2 regions of the Colwellia sp. M166 genome follow, and region 2 is predicted to be linked to the other one. Evidence: predicted binding sites of a transcription regulator. Region 2 holds the regulator's gene; the other holds the start of a gene.

Region 1 (7,841 bases), 1.1 Mb from region 2:
TCGAGCACTTGCGGCCTCAAATATGGTCATTTTAAAAGGCACTATATAAGGATAAAAACTATAGGCTAATCCACAAAAACACATTATAAACAGTATAATAGCGGCTAAAAATGGAAACCAACAACCAATATCATCTGCCATCGGTACTTTATCTAAATACAAGTGAACGGTGATAAAAGTAAAAGCAAGCAGTAAGGTTATTGGAATTAAAATTAACACTTGCATACCACCTAACCATTTATCCATGATCTGCTGATCAATGAGAAGATTAGTTAAACATACCGCGATAATACCAACAGCCATCAAAACGTTAGTGATTTTTGCCCAGTTTGCTGCTCTGCGTTGCAACTCGCCTTCTGTTTTCATCACCAACCAAGCAGCGCCGATAAAACAATAACCAGCCGTAACACAAACAGCTGATAAGGCTGAAAAACCAATACTTAACCAAGAGTCTTCAAATGAAGTGACATAGCGTCCCAACATATAACCTTGGGTTAACGTGGCTAACAAAGAGCCAAATTTAAAAGCGTAATCCCATTTATGTTTATCAGTAATCGGCGCTTTAGTGCGAAAGTCGAACGATACGCCACGTAAAATCAATCCCGCTAACATTAATGCTGTTGGCAAGTACAAGGCTTGAAATATAATCGAGTGAGCTTTTGGAAAAGCAATCAGCAATAAGCCAATGGCCATTACTAACCAAGTTTCATTAGCGTCCCAAAATGGTCCAATAGAATAAATCATGGTATCGCGTTGCTGTGGGTTATCTAATGGCAGCAATACGCCAACGCCTAGGTCATAACCATCAAGTATGGCGTAAATTAAAAATGACAGCCCCATTAAGCCAATAAATACGCTTGGTAGCCAATCTACAGATGTAACATTCATGATGCTACTCCTTCATTCGTTGTTACAGGTTTACTTGAGTCAGATGTAAGTTCTTTACCTGTTAGCGAGGCATTGCTTTCTTCGAGTATTACCGCTCGATTGGCCATGACAAATAAAGTACGGATATAAGCGATTAACAAAAAGCCATAAATAACTAGGTATAACGTGAGTGACAACGCAATATCTGTCGGAGGAGTGGTGGTAACGGCATCTTTAGTACGCAGTATGCCGGTAACTAAATAAGGCTGACGACCAATTTCAGTAACATACCAACCGGCTAAAGTGGCTAACCATCCAGAAAAAGTCATAGCAATACCGGTTTTTAATAACCAAGGTGGATATTGTTTTTTGATGACAAATTGATAGGTAGCAAGCCAAGAAAATAGTAGCATTAGTACGCCCATGCCGATCATAACTCTAAAGCTGAAAAATACTGGTGCAACGGGCGGGTGCTTATCAATAAACTCATTCAAGCCTTTTATTTCACCTTTCGGATCATGGGTTAAAATAATACTGGCCATATTAGGGACTTTTATTTCAAAACTATTTTCGCGCTTTTCTTGGTCAGGTAAGGCAAATAACAATAGTGGAACTTCAGTAGCCGTTTCCCATGCTCCTTCCATTGCTGCGACTTTGGCTGGTTGGTGTTTAAAAGTATTTAAACCATGTAGGTCACCAACAAAAATTTGTAATGGGATTAAAATAGCTGCCAAGATGACTGAAAAATTGAGCGCTTGCTTGACTGATTTCTTATTATCGCCTTTGATGAGTCGATAAGCTGAGATACCACAGATCAAAAATGCTGAAGTTAGCCCTGATGCTAACAACATGTGCATTAAACGGTAAGGCATAGATGGATTAAAAATAACGTCCATCCAACTGGTGACGTGAGCAACACCATCGATCATCTCAAAGCCTGCGGGGGTCTGCATCCAAGAGTTGAGTGATAAAATCCAAAAAGCAGAGAGAGTGGTGCCAAAAGAGACCAGTACCGTTGCTATGGTGTGAACGCGATTAGATACTCGGTCCATGCCAAATAGCATAATGGAAAGAAATGATGCTTCTAAAAAGAAAGCGGTCATGACTTCATAACCAAGCAATGGTCCGGCAATATTGCCGACAGTTTCCATATAGCCAGGCCAATTGGTGCCAAATTGGAATGACATGGTAATACCGCTGACAACACCGATAGCAAAGGTCAAAGCGAATATTCGAACCCAAAAGCGATAAACGCGTAACCAACTTTCATCTTGAGTTTGGTTAAAGCGCACTTTAAAAAATAACAATATCCAGCATAAGGCGATATTGATGGTAGGAAATAAAATATGAAAACTAATATTGGCAGCAAATTGGATGCGTGAAAGCATGAAACTTGTGTCATTAGCAATAGCTGCTGCATCTAACACGTGATGTACTCCACTTCAGTAAGGTAAATAATGTAACCAGATTGGTTCGGTTGTGTTGTTTAAATTGTTTTAATTGAGCGCTGTGAAATAGTGATTATTACCATTACCTCAATAATAATTTGTCTTTTACATCTAAAATTTTGCTAATGCCTTCACCCAGTTTGAGTAAAGCTGATAGCTTTTCTGATGACATGCCTTGCATTTCGTTAGACCATAGCGTGACCATCTCCATTAGATCATGCATTTGCTTAACGCGCATTTGAGTATATTTATCTGACTCATTGCTAGGCTGCTCCATTAAGGCATCACGTAATGTCGATAAAGTTGGATCAAGCTCACGCTTTCTGCGTTCAACGACTAATGTACGAGCTATTTCCCAAATATCGCTTGGCGCTGAAAAATACTCTTTTCTGTCACCTGGAATGTGATGCAGTTTTATCAGATTCCAGGATTTCAGTTCTTTCAAACCCATACTGACATTAGAGCGTGATATTTGTAATGCTTCGCTGATTTGATCGGCATTAAGCGGCGCTTCGGTAAGTACAATAACGGCGTACATTTGCCCCAGTGTGCGGTTTAATCCCCAACGAGAGCCCATTTCACCAAAGTGCAATACCAGTGATTGGGTCATAGCGGTAATTTTCATACTGATAGCCTTTTTAGATTTCTGAATTTTCAGTAATTTGTGAAAATTGTAATCCTTTTTTGATCTAAGTCAAGCTTTTGTCGCCGTAAAGCTGGGTTTTAGTGATTTTTATCACTTTTCTTTTGGCTGCTGACTTTAACTTTGAATAGCTATCTAATGGCTAACAAGGCGGAAATTGTGCATGTAGGATAAAAAATGGCTACTTGGGTAGCCATAATAGTCGTAAGGTTGGAGTAGAAAAAAGTGCTAAAGTGAGATATTAACTAAAGTTGGTGCTAAGCTCTTCTATCGCTTCAGCATTTTTATTAACTTCGCTACTTTTATCTGATACTTTTGCTGCCAATGAGGTGTTGCGCTGCGATATGTTGTCAATATTATGAATACCTTGAGTAATTTGTTCGGCCACCACGCTTTGCTGCTCTGATGCGGTAGCAATTTGCGCGGTCATATCATTAACATTTTGAATGTTTTCAATAATATTTTGCATTGCTTGTTTAATAGTTTTTGATTCAGCCGAGCATTCTTCAGCATTGCTTTTATTGAGCAGCATAACTTGATTCCATGTTTTTAAAGTGCCTTGTAATTCATTGACCGATAATTGAATTTGCTCGGTAGCATTTTGGGTTCGGCTTGCTAAGGTCCTGACTTCATCAGCAACAACAGCAAACCCTCGTCCTTGTTCACCGGCTCTTGCTGCTTCTATTGCTGCGTTTAATGCTAGTAGGTTAGTTTGATCGGCAATACCTTGAATTTCACTCATCACGGTTGATATTTTGTCAACATCGGTAACTAACTCAGTGGCATTTCTCGCAGCATTTTCGACATCGCTGGCAAGTTGATTAATTTTATTCTCGCTACTTTCGATGGTCACAATATTTTGTAAGCACTCGCTTTGTACTTGTTCAACTTTATCGTGTGCTAAAGTGGTGCTTTCGCTCACTTCGCTGATGGTTGCGCTCATCTGGGTGATTGCCGTCGCAAATTGGCCTATATGTTCATTTTCTTCTTGGATGCTAGTGAACATTTCATTTGAGGTTTGGGCAAGTTCATCAGCCAGCTTAGCTAACCTTCTACCTGAGTCATTGCTCCGCCCTAGTACTGTTTTAATTCTCGCTTTATAAAGCTCGGTAGGGTAATTGATGATATTTAGAATGCCTTTGCCTAAGTATATGTGTCGCGATGGACTATCAAATGTTGCTTTAGTTTTTGCAAGCTGGTGAGGCAGCTTTATAAATTCTTCTGAAAAAACAACGAGTATAAAAACTAAACAAACTAATAAAATTAATGCTGAGGTTACAGTACCAACAAGCAGCCAATCGAGTGTTATTGCTGTTACAACAGCAATAAGTGCAATAAAGCGCTTGAGGAAGATATTGGCATGTAAGTCAATAATCGCTTTGTTCTGGTTCAACTTGTCATACAGTGCTTGAGCTTGTATCTTTTGTTGTGCACTAGGAAATGCTCTAACTGATTGATAACCTGATATTTCACCGTTTTTTAAAAGTGGGGTTATATAAGCGTCAACCCAGTAGTAATCACCATTTTTGCAACGATTTTTAACCATGCCTCGCCATGATTCACCACGCTTTAATTTTTCCCAGAGATCTTTAAATGCTGCTTTGGGCATATCAGGGTGACGGACAATATTGTGATGTTGACCGATAAGCTCCTCTAAACTGTAGCCGGCTATTTGACAAAATTCAGCATTAGCATAAGTAATGTCGCCGTTTAAGTCGGTGGTAGAGACTAGTTGCTCTTGTTCGGTGAAGGTACGTTCGATTGTAGTGATATGACTCATAATCCCATCGTCCTTTATAAAGTGCTTTAGTAGCAGCTATATTCTATTTTGTGTGCCATATGACACATTTTTTATTGTCGGATTGTGATTTTGTCGAATAAGGCCTTTAATTTCAACACTTAGTTTTGTTTTTTTTGTGGATTTCAATTCACTTTATTGTTTGCAGTATAGTTAAAAATAAAAAAAGCACTTGAAAATTTTTCAAGTGCTTTAATGTTGGAGAGGAGGGATTAACGCCGATATTATACCAATTATACTAAGTTTCTTCCCATTCAGTGAGCAAACTTAATAGACTTGGTATTATTTGTAATAGCCTAAGCAAGCTTCGACTTCATTTTTTGAACCCATGATCACTTCAACACGTTGATGAATATCTGTTGGTTCAATATCCATAATGCGTCCTTCGCTTGTCATGGCTAAGCCACCAGCTTGCTCAAGTAAAAAACTCATTGGGTTGGCTTCATACATTAAGCGTAATTTATAAGGTTTATCTGGGTTTCTATTATCGCTTGGATAAGTAAACAATCCGCCACGACATAAAACACGATGAATATCACCCACCATAGCGGCAATCCAACGCATGTTGAAATTTTTACCACGCGGACCTGTGTCACCGGCAAGTAAATCGTTGATGTAGTTTTGCATAGGTTTTTGCCAAAAACGCTGATTTGACATATTAACAGCAAATTCTTGCGTATCTTGTGGCACTTGCACATTACGTTCAACTAATAAGTAACCACCATGTGTGCGGTCTAGCACATAAAAGTGTGTACCACTGCCGGTTGTCATCACTAGCATAGTTGATGGGCCATAAAGTACATAGCCGGCACAAACTTGTTTGTCACCTGATTGCTTAAACATATCAGGATCGCTAGCATCCATATCCGTTGGCGCTTGATGAATAGAAAAAATAGTGCCAATTAACGAGTTAATATCGATATTTGAACTACCGTCTAGCGGATCAAATGAAACAATAAACTTGCCGTTTTCGTCACCGGCAACTGAGGTGTCTTCTTCTTCAGACGATACTGCCTTAACAAAGCCCGACTCTAATAAAATGTCTTTAAATAACTCGTTGGCGACAACATCAAGTTTCTTTTGCACTTCACCTTGGATATTCTCATCTAAGGTTGATCCCATAGCGTCACCTAAGTGACCTTGGCTAACACGAAAAGATATTTCTTTGGTGGCAGCTAAAATGGTTTTTATTAATGAAATTAAATCTAATGGTACATTATCTTCACGTAAAGCGGGAGCTAGTCGTTGCATCGGGTTACCTAATTACTTTAAAGTCATACTCTTAATTACAAGAGTGAATTGTATATTGTATTTAATTTTCAATGTAATGATCTACTATCAAGGCATCAAAAGTTGCTTTAATTAAGCGATAAAGTAAGCTTAAAAAACTTTTAAGCTTACTTTTAAATCGATTATAACAAGAATATGAGTATTTTCAGCACTTCTCATTATTTAATTTTACAGACGGCAAGGATATAGAATGAATTTTTTCATTAGAGTAATGGGCTTCTTTTTCTGCTGCCTATTGTCAGCACAAGCGCTGGCGCAAGCAGAGCCAACTTACGCTGAATTTATTCAAGACAAGCAACACCATCAAGGTTACTTTTCTTTTTATCTTGATGATAAAACCGGCAACGTATTTTTAGAAATTGAAAGCTTTGAACAAGAGTTTTTATTTCAAAGTGGTTTGCCGCATGGTGTTGGCTCTAATGATATTGGTTTAGACCGTGGTCAGCTGGGTGATACCCGTTTAGTGCGTTTTGAAAGAGTGGGTGACAAAGTTTTTTTACGTCAACTCAATAGCTACTACCGTGCTAATACTGATAGTGTGCTGGAAAAACAAGCCATTGATGAAGCCTTTGCTAGCTCAATTATTTGGGGCTTTAAGGTCAGTAATAGCTCACCAGATAACAGTAAAACGCTTATTGATTACACACCATTCTTATTGTCAGACATCCATAACTTATCAGCACAGTTACAACGCACTAAACAAGGCGACTATAAGATTGATGCCTCACGCAGTGGGGTTTATCAAAAGCGCAGTAAAGCCTTTCCAAACAATACGGAGTTAGAAGCAACAGTAACTTATAAAGGCAGCAAAGCCGGTGCACATTTACGTGCTGTTGTGCCAGACGCATCTGCTGTTACGGTGAATTTACATCATTCATTAATTAAGTTACCTGACGATGGTTATCAAACTCGGAAATTTCATCCTTATAGCGGTTTTTGGCAAAACGCTTATGCCGATTATGCCAGTGCTATTGATGAGCCGCTGATAACGCGCAATATTCCTCGTCATCGCCTAATGAAAAAAAATCCACAAGCGAAAGTAAGTGAAGCGGTTGAACCTATTATTTACTATCTTGATGCTGGCGTACCTGAGCCGGTAAAAAGTGCGTTACTCGATGGGGCTCGTTGGTGGGATCAAGCATTCGCGGCTATTGGTTATAAAAATGCCTTTCAAGTTAAAATGTTACCAAGTGATGCCGATCCGATGGATGTGCGTTATAACGTGATTCAGTGGGTACATCGTGCCACTCGTGGTTGGTCGTATGGCGCTTCGGTTATCGACCCGCGCACGGGAGAAATTCTTAAAGGTCATGTCACGCTGGGCTCTTTACGAGTTCGTCAAGATTACTTAATTGCCCTTGGCTTAACCTCTCCTTTTAAAACCATAGATACCGATACCAGTGCGATGAAAGCTATGGCACTAGCCCGTATTCGTCAATTATCAGCACATGAGGTAGGGCATACCTTAGGTATTGCGCATAACTTTGCCGCCAGTGTTAACGACCGTGCATCGGTGATGGATTACCCACACCCGTTAATCACCATAAAAAATGATGAAATCAGCTTAGAAAATGCCTACGCAACAGATATTGGCGACTGGGATAAATATGTGGTTGCTTATGGTTATGGCGACGTCAGTAAAGCGCAAGAAGCACAGTATTTATCTGAGTTAGTTGATTCAGCCCTGCAACAAGGTTTAGCTTATGTCTCTGATCCTGATGCGCGAGCTAAATCTGGCGCGCATGCAACAGGACACTTGTGGGACAACGGTAAAGACGCTGCGGCAGAACTAACC
Region 2 (7,841 bases):
TTGAAAGTTTAACAGCGTCATACCCATTCTACTTCATCCGTTTTATTGGTGGTGTATTAGTGGTTGCAGGCTTTATTTTAATGGCTTACAACATGTTTAAAACTATGGGTGCTAAAGACGGAAGTCTTAAACCTGTAGAAATAGCTTAAGGAGCCAGACCATGATCAACAAACACGAAAAAGTTGAAAAAAGCGTTGGCTTATTCTTTATCTTTACTATTTTTGCTATCAGCATCGGTGGTTTAGTTGAAATTACGCCATTGTTCTTCCAAAAAGCAACCACCACACCGGTTGATAACTTGCGCCCTTATACCGCTTTAGAAATGGAAGGTCGTGATATCTATATCCGCGAAGGTTGTAATGTATGTCATAGCCAAATGATCCGTCCTTTTCGTGCGGAAACAGAGCGCTATGGTCATTACTCAGTTGCTGGTGAAGGCGTATGGGAACATCCACATTTATGGGGTTCAAAACGTACAGGGCCAGATTTAGCCCGTGTTGGCGGTCGTTATAGTGACGATTGGCACCGTGCGCATTTACTTGACCCTCGTTCTGTTGTACCTGAGTCAAATATGCCTTCGTTTAAATGGTTAGCTGAAAATACCCTTGATGGTGAATTAACAGCGAAAAAGTTATCAACATTTAACTTCTTAACACGTAATCGTAGTCATAAAGACGAGCAAGGTAATGCTATTCCTCTTTACTCTGAAACTGAAATTGCTGGTGCAGAAAAAGCAGTTAAGGGTAAAACAGAAATGGATGCATTAATTGCATATCTTCAGTCTCTTGGTCATGCGTTGAAATAATGATGATGGACTATGGCACGCTTAGAGGGCTAATTGCCCTATTAATATTGGCATTATTTATTGTCATTGTGGTTTGGTCATATTCAAAAAAACGCAAATCTGCGTTTGATGAAGCGGCAAATTCAATTTTTGAAGAACCAACAAAAACTGAATTAAAACATTCTGACAAAAATAACAAACAGGAGACTAATAATAATGTCTAGCTTCTGGAGTATTTGGATTACCGTTCTTACCTTAGGCACACTAGTAGGTTGTTACCTACTGTTGCGTTGGTGTTTAAAGAACTTTGCAGGCGTTGAAGAAGGTGCGTCTATGGGACATACCTTCGACGGCATTGAAGAATTAAATAATCCACTACCAAAATGGTGGAGTACGTTCTTCTTATTAACAATCATTTGGGGTTTTGGTTACTTATTGCTTTACCCTGGTTTAGGTAACTTTGAAGGCTTATTAGGCTGGAAGAGTTCAAACCAAGGTATATTGAACTTATCTGAGTCAAAAGCGAGTGTTGCAAAAGCAAAAGAAGCTGGCATGTTAGTTCAGTATGACCGTGAAGTAGCGGCAGCTGACGCAAAATATGGTCCAATCTTTGAAGCTTATGCTGCACAAAGTATTGAAACCTTAGCTGGCAATGAAGAAGCATTAAAAGTAGGCCAACGTCTATTTTTACAAAACTGTTCACAGTGTCATGGCTCTGATGCTCGCGGTACAACAGGCTTCCCTGACCTAACCGATAAAGATTGGTTATACGGCGGTTCACCTGAAATGATCAAAGCCACTATTATGCACGGTCGTAAGGCTAATGGCATGATGGCTTGGAGTGCGGCATTAGGTGGCGAACAAGGTGTTAAAGAAGTTGCTGCTTTTGTACTTAGCTTAAGTGGTCGTGAAGTTGATACGACAGCTGCTGAAGCAGGTAAAGTTAAATTTGCTATGTGTGCTGCTTGTCATGGCGCAGAAGGTAAAGGTAGTGCTGAAATGGGCATTCCATTAGGTGCTCCAAACTTAACTGATAACGTTTGGTTATACGGCGGTTCACCGCGAGCAGTTGAGACGTCAATTGCTAACGGTCGTGCTGGTGTAATGCCTGCTTGGGATAAAATCCTAGGTGAACAAAAAGTTCACGTGATCAGTGCCTATGTTTACAGCTTGTCACAAAATTAACAACAACTAAAATTAACGGGTTTATCTGCCCTTAAAAACAAAACCTTAGTGTTTAATTACACTAAGGTTTTTTATTATTTAAATGAAAATTAAAGTTCATAAAATTAACACTTTTTTGATAGTTCCCGTATAAGAAAAGTCGTATAATGTCTGCACTATCAGCAAAGAAGAAAATTTCATGAAAACATCTTGGTATCAAGAGCCTTGGGCATGGCTTGTATTTATATTGCCTTTTACTGCTGTCGTTGCCGGTATCGCTACTTTTATTATTGCCAATACCAATCCAGACACATTAGTGGTCGGTGATTATTATAAAAAAGGTAAAGCGATCAATCTTGAATTAGGCAAAATTAAGCAAGCACAAAAGTTGGGCATGCGCTTTGGCTTGAAGCTTGTTGACGATCAACTGATCATTCGTCCAACCGGTATCGAAAAAGAATTCCCATTACTCAATGTTAATTTCTATCATCCAACACTGGCCGATAGAGACTTCTATTTAGCACTAACAGCAGATGGTAATGGTAACTTTACCCATCACTTTGAAGCTGGCCAAGACGTTTCAGGTAAATGGCGTGTAACGCTTAGCCCATTTGAAGATCACTGGAAAATTCAATCTGTGATCACCTTACCTCAAGCTGACTATATCGATATTTCGCCAAATCCTGCGGTCGCAAATTAACAAAAGATTATTAATGGGTATAGGTTAATGAGCATAAATTGTTTTCATTGCGGTGAACTTGTCCCCAGTGGTATTGATTTAACAGCAAACATTGAAAATATTAGCCAACCTATGTGCTGCATAGGTTGTCAAGCTGTTGCCCAAACCATTGTCGATAACAACTTAACCGACTACTACCGCTTTCGCAGCGCACCGGCCCAAAAAGGTGAGGCCTTGATCCCGGAGCAATTGCAGCGTAACGAAATTCTCGACGAAGAAAGTTTACAAAGTGAATTTGCTTATTACCATGATGGTTTTAAAGAAACCATATTAACCATTGAAGGTATCAGTTGCTCAGCATGTGCCTGGTTGATAGAAATGCAAGTCAGCAAGCATCTTGGAATTAATAAAATAAATGTTAATGCCACAACACAAAGAGCAACAGTGCAATGGCAAGAAGAACAAGTAAAATTAAGTGAAATTCTGAGCTTAATAGAAAAAATTGGCTACCATGCCCTGCCCTTCAAAGCCAGCACTGCAGAAGAGCTAAATAAGAAACAAGCAAAGAACTTCATCAAACGTTTAGGCATATCAGGCATATTAATGATGCAAGTGATGATGATCGCCTTTGGTTTATATTTTGGTGCTTTCTCTGACATGGCTGAACACAATTTAGTTTATTTACGTTGGACCAGCTTTTTCTTAACCATACCAATTGTCACCTATGGCGCTTTCCCTTTTTATAAAAGTGCGTATTTTGCCCTTAAAGCGAAACAGCTTTCCATGGACGTACCGGTATCTATTGCCATCAGTCTTGCCTTTCTTGCCAGCGCTTGGGCAACATTTACCCAACAAGGTGAGGTATATTTTGAATCAGTGTCAATGTTCACTTTTTTATTGTTGATCGGAAAATTCTTAGAGTTTCGCGCTCGCTCCCGAGCCGCAGATGTGTCAGCAAATTTGTTAAAACTAATGCCGATGACAGCGACTAAGCTCGTTGACCAGCAAGAAAGCTTTATCGCCGCAACACACTTAAAGGCAGACGATATTATTTTAATCAAGCCTGGCGAAACCATTCCGGCTGATAGTGAAATTATCTCAGGTAACAGCCAAATTAATGAGGCGATGTTATCTGGTGAGCAACTACCTCTGCATAAAAGTGAGCAAGATATTATCTATGCCGGCACCATTAACGGTGATGGCAACTTAACGGCAAAAGTAAAACACAATAATCAAAAGTCATTTTTAAGCCAGCTGATTCGTTTAAGTGAAAACGCACAAACGCACAAACCAAAGCTGGCAAAACTGTCAGATAAAATCGCGCAATACTTTGTCGCATTAATTCTGATCACTGCCTCTTGTACAGCATTTTACTGGGCTCAACATCAACCAGCAGAAGCATTTTGGATTACTTTATCGGTATTAGTGGTCACTTGCCCTTGTGCTTTATCGTTAGCAACACCAACGGCATTAACTTGTGCAACCACTCGTCTCAATCGTGAAGGTATCATGGTAAAGTCTGGTCATGTCTTGGAAGCCATGCCTAAAATAGACGCAATAGCCTTTGATAAAACAGGGACGCTTACCACCGGTGAATTTACCATCACAGAAGTGGTTACTCATGGTAAGTTTTCCATAGCGAGTAATTCCGAAGGTAAAGCGCAAGTTTTAGCTATTGCCGCCGCACTTGAAGCACACTCTGCTCACCCCCTTGCCAAAGCTTTCACTTGTTATCGAGATTTTAATCAAAAAATCTCACAGGTCGTTGTAGCACCAGGAGCAGGTATTAGCGGTGAAATTAATCAACAGCATTATCGCATCGGTAAAAACTCATGGTTACTGCAAAATAACAACCAACAAGCTCATAGTGCACAATGCGTACTGATGGAAAATGAAAGCTTAATAGCTGAATTTTATTTACATGATGGTTTGCGTGATGATGCCACAGATTTAATAAAATTTTTACACACTGAAAACATTAAAACCCTCATGCTTTCTGGTGATCATTTAGCTGGCTGTAACAAGTTACAAGCCCAATTACAGCTAGATAATGTCCAGGCAAACTTATCAGCACAAGATAAAGTTAACGCCATTAAGCAACAGCAAGTCACTCACACTGTCGCTATGATTGGTGATGGTGTTAATGACAGTCCAGTATTGGGTGCTGCACATTTATCTATTGCCATGGGAAGTGGTACAGATATAGCAAAAAGTGGTGCTGATGTTATATTGTTGAACAATAAATTAGCGTCGATTCAAACATTAAGAACGGTCTCTGAACGTACCACGCGTATTATAAAGCAAAATTATCTTTGGGCGTTTGGTTATAATGCCATTGTATTACCACTGGCTGTTATGGGTTATATTGCTCCCTATATGGCGGTAATTGGCATGTCTGCCAGTTCAATACTCGTAGTGAGTAACTCTTTAAGGTTGTTAAAAAAATGAGTGTGATTTATGTTCTAATTCCCATTGCAATTTTACTTACCATTATCGGTATTTACCTATTTTTTTGGGCCGTCAAAACCGAGCAATTTGATGACTTGGAAAAGCAAGGCATGAGTATTTTATTTGATGATGACAATGATAAAGCCGCTAAGGATAATAACAAAAGCTCAACAGCAACAAATTGCGTACCTAATGAAAATAAAGTGCAGAAAGACAAAATAGTAATAAGTAATCAGGTTAAAAAGTAGTTTTATGAGCCTTGATTTTTTTTCTGCTTTTATTATTGGCTTGCTGGGCTCAGGGCATTGTGTGGTGATGTGTGGTGGTATCAGTACTATGCTAACCACCGCGATATCAGATGCCTCTCAACAGAAAAAATACGTTATTATCTTTGCCTATAATTTTGGCCGTATTGCTTCTTATAGTGTGATTGGTGCTCTAGTCGCCTTCACCAGCTCAATGGCAACAAAAGAAATTGGTTTGCCTGTTTCATTACTGAAAACCATTGCGGGTATTTTCCTTATCCTATTAGGTTTATATCTAGGACAATGGTTAATGTGGTTAAGTCATGTTGAGCATTTAGGCAAAAACCTTTGGCGTCATATCTCACCAAAAACAAAAAAATTCATTCCGATTAAAAATATTAACAGCGCTTTCGCTTTAGGCGCATTATGGGGCTGGCTACCCTGCGGGCTAGTGTATTCAACTCTAACTTGGGCTTTGGCTAGTGCCGATGCAATTAATGGCGCTCTGATCATGTTTTTCTTTGGACTTGGCACTTTACCTGCTTTACTTTCAGTATCATTAGGCACAATCAGCATTAAGTCATTGCTGAGTAATGCATTATTCAGGAAGTTAGCCGCCATTTCAGTTATTTTTTATGGCTTTTACACTATACTTATTGCATATTTATAATACATCTAATATGATCCTAGTCATTAAAAAGCCAAAAAAAGCTATAGGTTATTATGAGTCAAAAATCATGCACAGGTCAGCAACATATTCACTGTCAAAATTGCAGTATCAGCGAACTATGCTTGCCATTTTCTCTTAATGATAAAGAGCTCGATACGCTCGACAATATCATCGACCGTAAACGACCTATTCATAAAGGTGAGCAAATCTTCAATGATGGTCAGCCTATGCACGCCCTTTATGCTATTCGTTCAGGTACATTTAAAACCTATACCGTCAACGAACAAGGTGAAGAGCAAATTACTGGCTTTCATTTAGCTGGCGACTTACTTGGCTTTGATGCGATCGCAGAATCAGAGCATCCAAGTTTTGCTAAGGCTTTAGAAACCTCTATGGTTTGTGAAATTCCTTATAACACCCTCGACGCTCTGTCTAATACGATGCCAAAATTAAAGAAACAAATTTTGCGTATGATGAGTACAGAAATTCGTGAAGATCAAGAAATGTTAACCTTACTGAATCGGAAGAATGCTGAGCAACGCTTAGCAACATTTATCAGTGCATTAAGCAGTCGTTATCATGCTCGTGGCTTATCAGCTTCTGAGTTTCGTTTATCAATGACTCGCAGTGATATTGGCAATTATATTGGTTTAACCGTTGAAACGATTAGCCGTCTGCTTAATCGCTTCCATAAGAATGGCTTAATTCAAGTCGATGGTAAGTTAATTATTATTCTAGATATTAATAAATTAAACGAGTGCGCAGCACTCTAATTTAATTTTCTCACCTAACATCATAAACTTCCTTATTCAGGTATTTCACGCTATGCTTAGCGTGAAATACCATTTATATTTGACACGATAATAATTTGATTTAAAACAACTATTATTGTTACAAAGTAGACTATTGTTATAAGTACAGTAGGTAATTGATAAAGGAATTAACTATGGAAAAGTATCAAAAAATACTCGCGGTTGTTGATCCAACAACTGAAGATCAAAAAGCGTTAAAACGTGCCATCGAACTTGCACGTAAAACCGGCGCTAGCATTACCGCATTTTTGACCATATATGATTTTTCTTATGAAATGACTACCATGCTATCAAGCGATGAGCGTGAAGCCATGCGTCAATCGGTAATAAATGACAGAACACAATGGTTACAATCCATTCTTTCAGAACTCAATACCGGCGAAATCAGTATTGACTGTCAAGTTATTTGGCATAACCGCCCATTTGAGCAAATCATTAACCAAGTTTTAAAACATGGCTATGACATAGTTATTAAAGGTACACACCAACACGACAAACTTAAGTCGGTTATTTTCACTCCTACCGATTGGCATATTTTACGAAAATGTCCATGCCCTGTTTTATTAGTCAAAGAACATTTATGGCCTGATAACGGCAATGTTGTTGCCGCATTGAACATTGGTAGTGATGAAAAAGAGCATAAGTCACTTAATGACAAAATCACCGCTGAAGCTAAGCAGCTAACAAAAGTAATGAATGCAAATTTACATTTGGTTAATTCATTCCCTGGTACTCCAGTAAATATTGCCATAGAAATTCCAGAGTTTAACGCTAGCGATTATAATAGCTCAATGCTAAAGCATCATGAAAATGCCATGCAAGAGCATGCTAAGGCATTTAATGTTGCCAAGGAAAATACTCATATTAAAGAAGGCCTACCTGAAGATGTCATTCAAAGCCTAGCAAACAAATTAGATGCCGAGCTAGTTATTTTAGGCACGGTTGGTCGTACCGGCTTATCAGCAGCCTTAATTGGCAACACTGCCGAGCATGTCATTGATAGATTGAATTGTGACGTATTGGCCTTAAAGCCTGACGG

Evidence for each region. The regulator FNR, encoded in region 2, switches genes on or off when oxygen is low (the NO sensors DNR and NnrR bind a similar motif). The targets are predictions, from matches to a motif close to TTGATCTAGATCAA.
Region 1: the regulator FNR is predicted to act here: its motif matches at 3,000-3,013, upstream of FGD67_RS14570 (GbsR/MarR family transcriptional regulator).

Annotation. Positions count from the first base shown of each region.
Region 1 covers NZ_CP040755.1:3,215,641-3,223,481, forward strand. Annotated here, with positions in the region: gene FGD67_RS14560 (cytochrome d ubiquinol oxidase subunit II) at 1-888, opposite strand, end outside; gene FGD67_RS14565 (cytochrome ubiquinol oxidase subunit I) at 885-2,255, opposite strand; gene FGD67_RS14570 (GbsR/MarR family transcriptional regulator) at 2,398-2,940, opposite strand; gene FGD67_RS14575 (PAS domain-containing methyl-accepting chemotaxis protein) at 3,200-4,738, opposite strand; gene FGD67_RS14580 (class 1 fructose-bisphosphatase) at 5,039-6,007, opposite strand; gene FGD67_RS14585 (zinc-dependent metalloprotease) at 6,237-7,841, shown strand, end outside.
Region 2 covers NZ_CP040755.1:4,274,797-4,282,637, reverse strand. Annotated here, with positions in the region: gene ccoN (cytochrome-c oxidase, cbb3-type subunit I) at 1-149, shown strand, start outside; gene ccoO (cytochrome-c oxidase, cbb3-type subunit II) at 161-805, shown strand; gene FGD67_RS19350 (cbb3-type cytochrome oxidase subunit 3) at 805-1,008, shown strand; gene ccoP (cytochrome-c oxidase, cbb3-type subunit III) at 1,001-1,969, shown strand; gene FGD67_RS19340 (FixH family protein) at 2,148-2,648, shown strand; gene FGD67_RS19335 (heavy metal translocating P-type ATPase) at 2,676-5,075, shown strand; gene ccoS (cbb3-type cytochrome oxidase assembly protein CcoS) at 5,072-5,323, shown strand; gene FGD67_RS19325 (sulfite exporter TauE/SafE family protein) at 5,328-5,990, shown strand; gene fnr (fumarate/nitrate reduction transcriptional regulator Fnr) at 6,044-6,763, shown strand; gene uspE (universal stress protein UspE) at 6,937-7,841, shown strand, end outside.